Regions from separate parts of the Lysinibacillus sp. FSL W7-1291 genome, predicted to be linked through region 2. Evidence: riboswitches for the same ligand, from Rfam matches in the RefSeq annotation. Region 2 holds a riboswitch; each other region holds the start of a gene.
What was found. Region 2 has a riboswitch for cobalamin ahead of NST76_RS13180 ((2Fe-2S) ferredoxin domain-containing protein). Riboswitches for the same ligand answer to the same signal wherever they lie in the genome.
Positions count from the first base shown of each region.

Region 1 (3,190 bases), 440 kb from region 2:
TGATAAATTACATTATTTGTTTCGTAAGAGATAGGATAGAAAAGTGCTTGATCATGGAATATGGATAAAATATCCGTGTAAAGCTGCACTCGTTCCTCTTCATCTGTTCCCACTAATAATTGATGGATTTTCGTATCGATGTCTGTGGCGTTAGGTAAGCCTAATTTTGCCTCATAAACACCACTAGCATTTGGCGTAGCTGACTCATTTGCAAAGCTATGTGGGTCGGTTGGTGGTCCGTTTGTACGCCAGAAATTAATATCCACCTGATCATCCATTAATTTTTGAAGACCGACCATCACATCCGCACCTTCTAAATTCAACTGTACCCCTATTTTTGCTAGTTCACCTTGCATTAATTCCGCCATTGGCTTTTGGATTGCATCTGTTGCGATGTAGATTAAATCTAATGATAATGGTTGCCCGTTTTTCGAACGAATTTTTTCGCCCTTCTGTAACGTCCATCCTGCCTCATCTAGTAGTTGCTGCGCTTTTTCAGGATTATATAAGATTGGCGCTAACTCTATATTGGCATAAGGAATGGCATCCCAAAATAATGTGTTAGCCACTTTTTCTGTACCATGTGTAATACTGTCAACCATTTGTTCCTTATTGATAGCATATTGAATGGCCTGACGAACCTTTAATTCGGCTAACGGACCCGACTGAGTATTGAAGAGTAACGCTTTCGTAGACAAAGGCTCAGAGGTAGCGGTTTTGTATTTACTGCTATCTTTTAAATACGTATAGTTATCTAAACTAATGATGCCACGACCATAAATTAAATCTAATTCCTCGTTTTCAAATGCTAATGAAATCGATTCTGAATCTGGGATAATTTTAACTTTAATTTGTTTTACGAGAGGCTTTTCTCCCCAATAGTTTTCGTTGCGACTAAATAAAGCATATTCATCTTTTTTGTACTCGGTTAATACCCATGGACCTGTTCCAATAGGTGCCTTGATCGAATCTTGTGTCGCATCTCCGGCTGGAAATCCATTATCCCCTAAAAAACGGAATGGTCTTACAAAGGCAAGCTCGTTTAAGACAGGATAATAAGGTTCATCTAATTGCAAGCGAATTGTAAAATCATCCACTTTCACAACCTCTTTCATATGGTTGACCATACCCATCCAAGAATGCATTTCCCGATCCGCTAATACTGCATTGAAATTACGAATCACATTATCTGCATTAAACGCAGTTCCGTCTGAATACTTAACACCTTTTCTTAAATGAAAAGTATAAGTCGTTTTATCTTCTGATATGTCCCAGCTTACTGCTAGCTTTGGACTAACAGTTCCATCGTCGTTGTATTCCACCAAGGATTCATAGACCATCGCTTGTGCGGTCATTTGATTGGGTAAATATGTATGGGGGTTCAATGGGCCGACATCTAATGGCCACCCAATTGTTATCATTTTTTCATTTGTTTGCTGTGTTCCTGTCTCTCCCTTTTCTTGATCTGTGCTTGTACAACCAGCAAGTACGCTGAAAGTTAACACAAGGATGAAGGGAAGTACATACTTAGTCAATCTCATTTTCTGTCTCCTATCTCTATTCGTGGTACAAATGAATCTAGTTATAGATAGATGGAAAGAAGGTATCAACAATGCGTTCAAATTTTTCGAGCTAACGAGTAGAAGTTGATTTGCATTGTGCTGACACCTTTTCAAAGTTTGTGATATCCGCTAGAGGCTTTAGGCACACCGACATTGCCACAGGACGTGGTGCTTTTTGACGTTCAGAGGGCATTTAAACAGCCATTGACTATTTATCTTCTTCTATAGAAAAAGAAGTCTTCTGTATGTGCTACTACAAAAACATTTGCTGAATCAAACTAAAAAAACCTTATTCTAAAAAAGAATAAGGACAGAAAAACTTACAATGAGTAAGCCTCCATCCATCTCCCTATCTTTCGTAGATCATCAATGAATCTCCTTACAAGCAGGCATTCTGGCTCATGAATCATGATTTTGCTTCACCTTCCCAAGTAATCACTTAGTGGTATTTGAAACAAAACTCCTCATTTACAGCTGCGGGACAGCATGGGATTTACACCCATTTTCCTTTTAATTGAATGAAAGTCTTTTTCACTCAAACTTGTAATGATCGCTATGAAATTCGTTATAAACATAACATGCTCGATTGTTCACGTCAATTTTATTTTCTGAATATAATAAAAATCTTAAAAGAATAAAACAACAAAAGACCAGGTCCATTTTTTTCCTGGTCTTTGTTGTATTTCGGAGAGAAGATGTAGTAGTTGTAGTAGATTTATAAAATGATGTCGTTATCTCGAGATAGATTGTTGTACTTCCTGGCGTAATGTTTTCGTTGCAGCAACCATATTAGCCAAAGCTGCAACAGTTTCAGTTTCTTTTCTTGTTTTTAAACCACAATCTGGGTTCACCCAAAATTGATGGGGATCTAACACCTGTAAACTATCTCTCATAATAGTTAGCATTTCTTCATTGCTTGGCACACGAGGACTATGAATATCATAAACGCCTAAGCCAATGCCCTTTTGATAAGGTTGCCCTTGCAGTGATGTAATGAGCTCCCCGTGACTTCTTGATGTTTCAATGGAAATCACGTCTGCATCAAGTGCACTAATCGGTTCGATGAAATCGTTAAATTCGCAGTAGCACATATGTGTATGGATTTGTGTTTCATCTTTGACACTAGCTGTAGCTAGCTTAAAGGAATTAACAGCCCATTCTAAGTAAGCTCCCCATTCTTCTTTTCGTAGCGGTAAACCTTCTCTTAGAGCTGGCTCATCCACTTGAATAATTGAAATACCTGCGTTTTCGAGTGCCTCAACCTCTTTGCGAAGTGCTAATGCAATTTGATAAGCGACATCTTTACGTGACAGATCGTCTCGTACAAAGGACCAATTTAATATCGTCACTGGTCCTGTCAGCATACCTTTTACAAAGCGCTTTGTTAAGCTTTGAGCATAGGCTGACTCTTTTACAGTTATTGCTGAAGACCACGCTACATCTCCATAAATGATCGGTGGCTTAACACAGCGTGAGCCATAGGAAACGACCCATGCTTTTTTTGTAAAGGCAAAGCCAGTCAGCTTTTCACCAAAGTATTCGACCATGTCTGTACGCTCAAATTCACCGTGAACGAGTACATCGATATCTAGTTCCTCTTGTATCGTAATCCAGCGTTTTGTTTCCTG
Region 1 is NZ_CP151994.1:2,284,713-2,287,902, reverse strand. It holds gene nikA (nickel ABC transporter substrate-binding protein) at 1-1,541, opposite strand, end outside; cobalamin riboswitch at 1,929-2,122, opposite strand; gene metE (5-methyltetrahydropteroyltriglutamate--homocysteine S-methyltransferase) at 2,294-3,190, opposite strand, start outside.
Region 1: linked by a shared signal. The riboswitch ahead of nikA (nickel ABC transporter substrate-binding protein) and the one ahead of NST76_RS13180 ((2Fe-2S) ferredoxin domain-containing protein) in region 2 are both predicted to bind cobalamin.

Region 2 (3,190 bases):
GCATCGCAGCAAAAAAAACAGCTAGTGAAAATGACAACCCTATTTTTTGAGCCCCTTTAAAGACAAAGTAAGCAATAAATGGGCCTACAATCGCCATAGAGAAGGCGTTCGCTCCTAAAGTGGTAATCCCACCATGTGCTAATAATAAAGATTGGAATAATAAAACAATCGTTCCGATGACACTCATAGCTAGAGGTCCGAATAAAACCGTTCCAAGTCCAACACCAGTTGGGTGGGAGCAACTACCTGTAACCGAAGGGATTTTTAACGCCGACAGCACAAAAGCAAAGGCTCCTGAAAGACCTAAAAGCATTTTGGTTTCAGGGTTTTCTTCAATTGTTTTGCGAATGGAGCGCAATCCTAGAATAATAAATGGGATAGAGATGACCCACCAAAAAATAGCCCATTCGATTGGTAAAAAACCTTCCATGATATGCATAGCAAAGGCACGTTTTGGCACGAGTAAAAAGGCCAATAAAAAATAACTAAGTTTCCACCATGAAAATTTCAAAAGCTTTCCTCCTTACTAATAGATTTTTAGAATGTAGCGTGCGTAAATAAAAAAGCACTTCTCCGTTGTTGGAAAAGTGCATAGCTAAAAAAGCAAATAACATTCTCATCTGCTAAGCCGCACACCTATCCTCGTAGGCTGAAACGATCACATATTTTTCGGCAGGTCTCCTGGCTCTAGTTCAACACTTTATAGGTCTTCCCATCCGTTGGACAGTGACATGTTCTATAAAGCTCCCTAATACAGTGGCGGGACCGCGCCGGACTCAAACCGGCTTCCCTTTTAAGCAAAATGATAAGTATTTTACACCGAAAAAACATTAAGTTGTGAGATTTCACGACAAAGTGTAACATGATTTTCCATAAATATGCTATACTTTTTTTAAAAATATTTTCAATTGAAGGTCAATAGAGAAGATTCTGATAACTACTGAATTGTCATAAATAAGGAGATATTATAATTTTTATACCTGGTCTACACACAAAATTGATAAAATTGTCATAAATTTTTATAGAAATATTGAAATTTTAAAATAATGAGATATGATAGAGACAGTTTTCTATTCTATAAAGAAGATAATAAATTTCATATAAAACGTCGATAAGTGCTCGAATAACTCGAGATAATAGGGAAATTGGTGAAAATCCAATACAGCCCCCGCTACTGTAATAGCTGATGAAATCGCAAAGCCACTGGTGCAAACTTGGGAAGGTGCGATAGTAAAATGAAGCTTAAGTCAGGAAACCTGCTTATTTGATTGTGCATGCAAACTTTTCGGAGGGAGAAGTTGAAGCAAGAGCGAGTACCTGCATTTTATTTTATTCGTTTTTATTTGGCTTCTACAAAACCTTTACTCTTCGTAATTAGAGTAAAGGTTTTTCTTTTTCCAGAAAGCAAATGAGGGGAGACAGAAGATGACAACATGGAATTTAGAGGGGATGAAAACACATCTCTTTATTTGTAATGGTAGTAGCTGCATGAACAAAGGTGGGGAGGAAATTACCCTAGCTATTCGAGAAGAAATACAACAGCAAGCACTTGATCAAGAGATACATACAACAAGAACGCGCTGTAATGGACGATGCAAGGATGCTTGTGTGGTCATCGCCTATCCGCAAGGGAATTGGTATCGTGTACCATCAACAGAGCATGCTAGAACACTTGTACAAGATTTACATCATGAATCCTTATACAAAGAACATGTCTTTACACTTCGTGAAGGTACATTACAGCGTACAGCACAAACGACAGCCATTAAAGGGATCGAAAAGGTGAAAGAGGGGTAACAACATGGCGCAAAAAGGAAAAATTTTCGTAGTGGGCTTTGGACCTGGAGACTTTAAGCATATTACGACACGGGCGGTAGAGGCATTACAACAAAGTGATATGATCATAGGCTACAAAACCTACGTGGAGTTGATTCAAGATTTAGTCAGTGCGAAGTCGATTGTCAGTACTGGAATGACCGAAGAGGTGTCCCGTGCGCAGGAAGCGGTTCGCCAAGCAGAGGCTGGAAGCATTGTCTCAGTCATTTCAAGTGGTGATGCGGGTGTCTATGGTATGGCGGGATTAGTGTATGAGGTATTGATTGAGCTAGGCTGGACAGAAGCAACGGGGATTGAGGTAGAAATTGTCCCTGGTATTTCTGCCATCAATTCATGTGCTAGCTTACTTGGTGCCCCGATTATGCATGATGCCTGTACGATTAGTTTAAGTGACCATCTAACACCATGGAATTTAATTGCCAAGCGCGTCGAGGCAGCCGCTATGGCGGATTTTGTAATCGCTTTATACAACCCAAAAAGCGGTCGCCGAACAAGACAAATTGTCGAAGCACAGCGCATTCTCTTAGAATATCGTTCGCCTGACACACCAGTAGGACTTGTGAAAAGTGCTTACCGCGATCGTCAAGAAGTGACGATGACAACATTAGCCGAAATGCTGGAGCATGACATTGGAATGCTGACGACAGTCATTATTGGTAATTCGTCGACATTTTTCTATGACAATAAAATGATTACACCACGTGGCTATCAACGTAAATATACATTGGGTGAAGAAAAACAACCCTTACGTCCACATCAACGTTTACGTGAAGAAAATGAACCTTGGGCAATGAACCAAGAGACAGGGACTGCACGACAAGACTTTACAGCAGATCCTAATGCAGGGCGTTTTAATAAACCCAGTGTAGCCGCTACGCCAAAGTCAAAAAAAACAGCACTTGAAATGGCTACAGCGGCACTCGCAATGGTGAAAGGAACAAGTGCAGTCAAAGTAACGCCGAAACTTGTACAGCAAAAAATAGAATCCATTTTTGAATTAGCTGTAAGCCCAGGAGTGGTGAATAAGTTTTTCACACCTCAGCAAATGATGACGTTAGCAGAGGTCGTTGGGGAAGAGGGGACGATGGAATATACACCAGACCATCAAATCCATTTGAAAATCCCAACGACTGCCCCTGAACGTATTACGGAGAAATTACAGGAAGTAGGCTTTTTATTAGCGCCGATTGGTGATGTGCTATCCTTGAAGGCTTGTGATTTTTGCTATGGTGAAAAGGCCGATTCGATTCCCTATGCAGAAGAAATACAACAAAAATTAGGTGGAATGTCTTTGCCGAAAACATTAAATATCGGTTTTAACGGCTGTGGTATGGCCTGTTACAGGGCTGTATTT
Region 2 is NZ_CP151994.1:2,720,539-2,723,728, reverse strand. It holds gene NST76_RS13185 (energy-coupling factor ABC transporter permease) at 1-511, opposite strand, end outside; cobalamin riboswitch at 654-839, opposite strand; cobalamin riboswitch at 1,097-1,279, shown strand; gene NST76_RS13180 ((2Fe-2S) ferredoxin domain-containing protein) at 1,426-1,797, shown strand; gene cobJ (precorrin-3B C(17)-methyltransferase) at 1,802-3,190, shown strand, end outside.

Region 3 (3,190 bases), 590 kb from region 2:
GTACCTCGATCCCCTCTAAAGCATGATAAAGCTGTTCGGTTATCGGAGCAGCCTCCATCTTTTCACCATCACAAAAATCACAGGCCTTCATCGCGATGATGGGTCCTGATGGTGCAACATAAAGACCCACTTCTCGTAAGGCTTGCATAGCCTCTGTCACGGCACTCGTTGGAATGGACACTAAAATACTATAGGAGGCCGAATACTTAATCGCCCCCTTTTCGCCAGCAATCTCTGCTATTTTTTGAAATTGTGCAGGCGTATAATGCTTATTAATAATACCCGGGCTGACAGCTAAGCGTGTAAATTCGCCATGACGATTAAGTGTTTCAAATGTTTGATCTGGTACGTTTTTCTGAAATGCATTCATTGATATCGCTCCTTATGAAAAAGGAGCTAGCACAATGCTAGCTCGGAATTTTAAAAGTTATCAGGATAGAAGCCCTTCGCTAAAATTTCAATAGCCTCTGCCGCACGAACGCCTTCAGACGCAGCTGACAGTGGCAGGATGACAAAGCGATCATTTTTAACAGCTTCCATCTCCTTTAATGCTGGATCATTTTTTAAGAATTGAATCTTTTGTTCGGCCGTTGTTTCACCATAATCGATCACGACAACTACCTCGGGATTACGGTCTACCGCATCTTCCTTCGACACGGTTGTCCAGCCTGATTCCACATCACCAAAAATATTTTGACCACCAGCGATTGACACTAGTTCATTCATAAAGTTTTGACCAGCTGTAAAGACATCCTTTTCACCGCTATCAAATACGAGAACACGTAATTTCTCACTATCTTTTGGTAATTTAGCTTGAATTGCCTCCACATCTTGCGTCATTTGCTCAATTAAGGCTTCTCCACGATCCTCAATACGGAAAATTTTTGCGATATTACGAATATCAGTGAAAATATCCTCTAGTGTTGGCTTTGTCATATTGGAAGCCGTATGTAAATACGTATGAATGCCTAACTCCTCAAGCTCTTCCGGTGTTCCAACACCCTTTTCACCAAAGCCACTCTTCCAGCCTGCATATAAGAAATCAGCCTCGGCATCAATTACTTGCTCCTTCGTTGGGTATTGATCAGAAAGCACAGGCACTTTATCGTATGCTTCTTGTAGGGGCTCGTAGATTTTATCATCTAAGTAAGCTGTGCCTACCATGGAATCCTCTAAGCCTAGCGCTAGCATAATCTCTGTCACATGCTGATTTAAACTAATCGCTTTTGTAGGTGCTTCCTTATATGTTTGAGTTGTTTCATTATTGTCAATGGTTACTTCCGTTGCTGCCTCAGATGGCTCAACCTTCTCATCTTGCGTTGCTGATTCAGGTTTGTCCTTTGCATTACAAGCCCCTAAAACAGCGACCAAGGCAATGACCATCACCAGCCATAAACTTTTCCATTTCTTCATGTCCTTTTCTCCTTTGTTGTTCATCTATAGAAAGAAATCAAAGACTTCTTTGCTACCAGGATTCGTGGGAAGGGCATAAAAAAACCCTCTTGTCGCCAAGAGAGTAGCATAGTGAAAAAACGGTACATTACCTTTATCACTATCCCCATCCTCGTGGTTCTTAGTCAAAAAACACATACTGGCAGGTATCCTGGCTTAGGTTCATCATCTATACGCCTTCCCATAGTTAAACTACAGTGGCATGCTGTACAGACTCCCCATTTACAGTTGCGGGACAGCATCGGAATTGCACCGATTTCCCTTTTAAGCAAATGACAAATGCCATTTGCACCAATACGTTCTATAATGGTTAATACTATTGATAGACTAGCAGAAGAAAATTTGTAGCTCAATCAGTAGTATGTTGCTAAATATATAATCATCATTATATTAGCACTATTTCGACAAAAATACGAACTATTTTACAAGAAATATATAGGCTAGTATTCTGTTACAATGAAAAGATAGCTATAGATAGAAACGAGGATATGTTATGTACAAAACAATTGGTGTACTTGCGCATGTGGATGCAGGTAAAACAACCTTCTCTGAGCAAGTACTTTTTCATACACAAAGCATTCAAGCTCGTGGTCGAGTGGATCATCAGGATACCTTTCTCGATCATCATGAGCTAGAGCGCAAGCGTGGTATTACCATTTTTGCCGAGCAAGGTCGCATGAACATAGGCGACGATACATACACGTTGATTGATACACCAGGGCATGTCGACTTCTCCCCTGAGATGGAGCGCGCCATTCGTGTGATGGATTATGCCATTATTATCATTAGTGCGGTCGAGGGCGTACAGGGTCATACGGAAACCGTGTGGCAGCTTTTACGCAAATACCATGTCCCAACATTCTTCTTTATCAATAAAATTGATCGCGAAGGAGCCAATGTGGAGGCCGTTATGACACAGCTCCGCAAGGATTGTTCCCAGCAGGTGCTGTTCGTCGATGAACCGCTTCGTACTGATTATGTTTCAAGCAGCATCATGGAATGGTTGGCTGAGCGTAATGAAGAGCTGCTCGATGCCTTTTTGAATGAGTCATTGGAGCATGAGCAATGTCTTACTCAGCTACAGACCATGATTCAAAAGGAATGTGCCTTCCTCTGCTTTACAGGGTCTGCCCTAAAGGATGAGGGCATCAAGGAATTGCTTGCCCAGCTCCCTCTATTAACAGACACCCATTTTGAAGTGAATGCACCGTTTGAGGGGGAGGTTTTTAAAATTCGTCATGACGGCCACCAGCGTTTAACATTTATGAAGGCTATCAAGGGCGTTTTACATGTTCGGGATGAATTTTCGTTTGAAGAAGTGACAGAAAAAGTGACTGAAATTCGCCTCTATAATGGCAGTCGCTTTGATACCGTCCAAAAGGTTGAAGCGGGAGAGATTTTTGCTGTTAAAGGACTTAGTCAGGCCAATATTGGAGACCGCATCGGCACTACTATGCTGTCACAGCCCTATGAGCTTGTCCCAACGCTACAGGCAAAGGTTCAATATGAGGGCCATCAGCATATCAAGGAAGTGTTACAAATTTTCCGTTTACTAGAAGCAGAAGAGCCTTCCTTACGTGTGGTTTGGCAGGAAAAGTTCCAGGAAATCCATGTGCACATTATGGGCGTTATTCAGTTGGAGGTACTGATAGAAGTGTTAATGAAGCGTTTTTCATTAACGGTCTCCTTTGGCGAGCCCCAAATTTTATATATGGAAACCATTGTGACGACGGTGACA
Region 3 is NZ_CP151994.1:2,134,464-2,137,653, reverse strand. It holds gene NST76_RS10470 (precorrin-3B methylase) at 1-370, opposite strand, end outside; gene NST76_RS10465 (ABC transporter substrate-binding protein) at 421-1,413, opposite strand; cobalamin riboswitch at 1,576-1,763, opposite strand; gene NST76_RS10460 (translation factor GTPase family protein) at 1,946-3,190, shown strand, end outside.
Region 3: linked by a shared signal. The riboswitch ahead of NST76_RS10465 (ABC transporter substrate-binding protein) and the one ahead of NST76_RS13180 ((2Fe-2S) ferredoxin domain-containing protein) in region 2 are both predicted to bind cobalamin.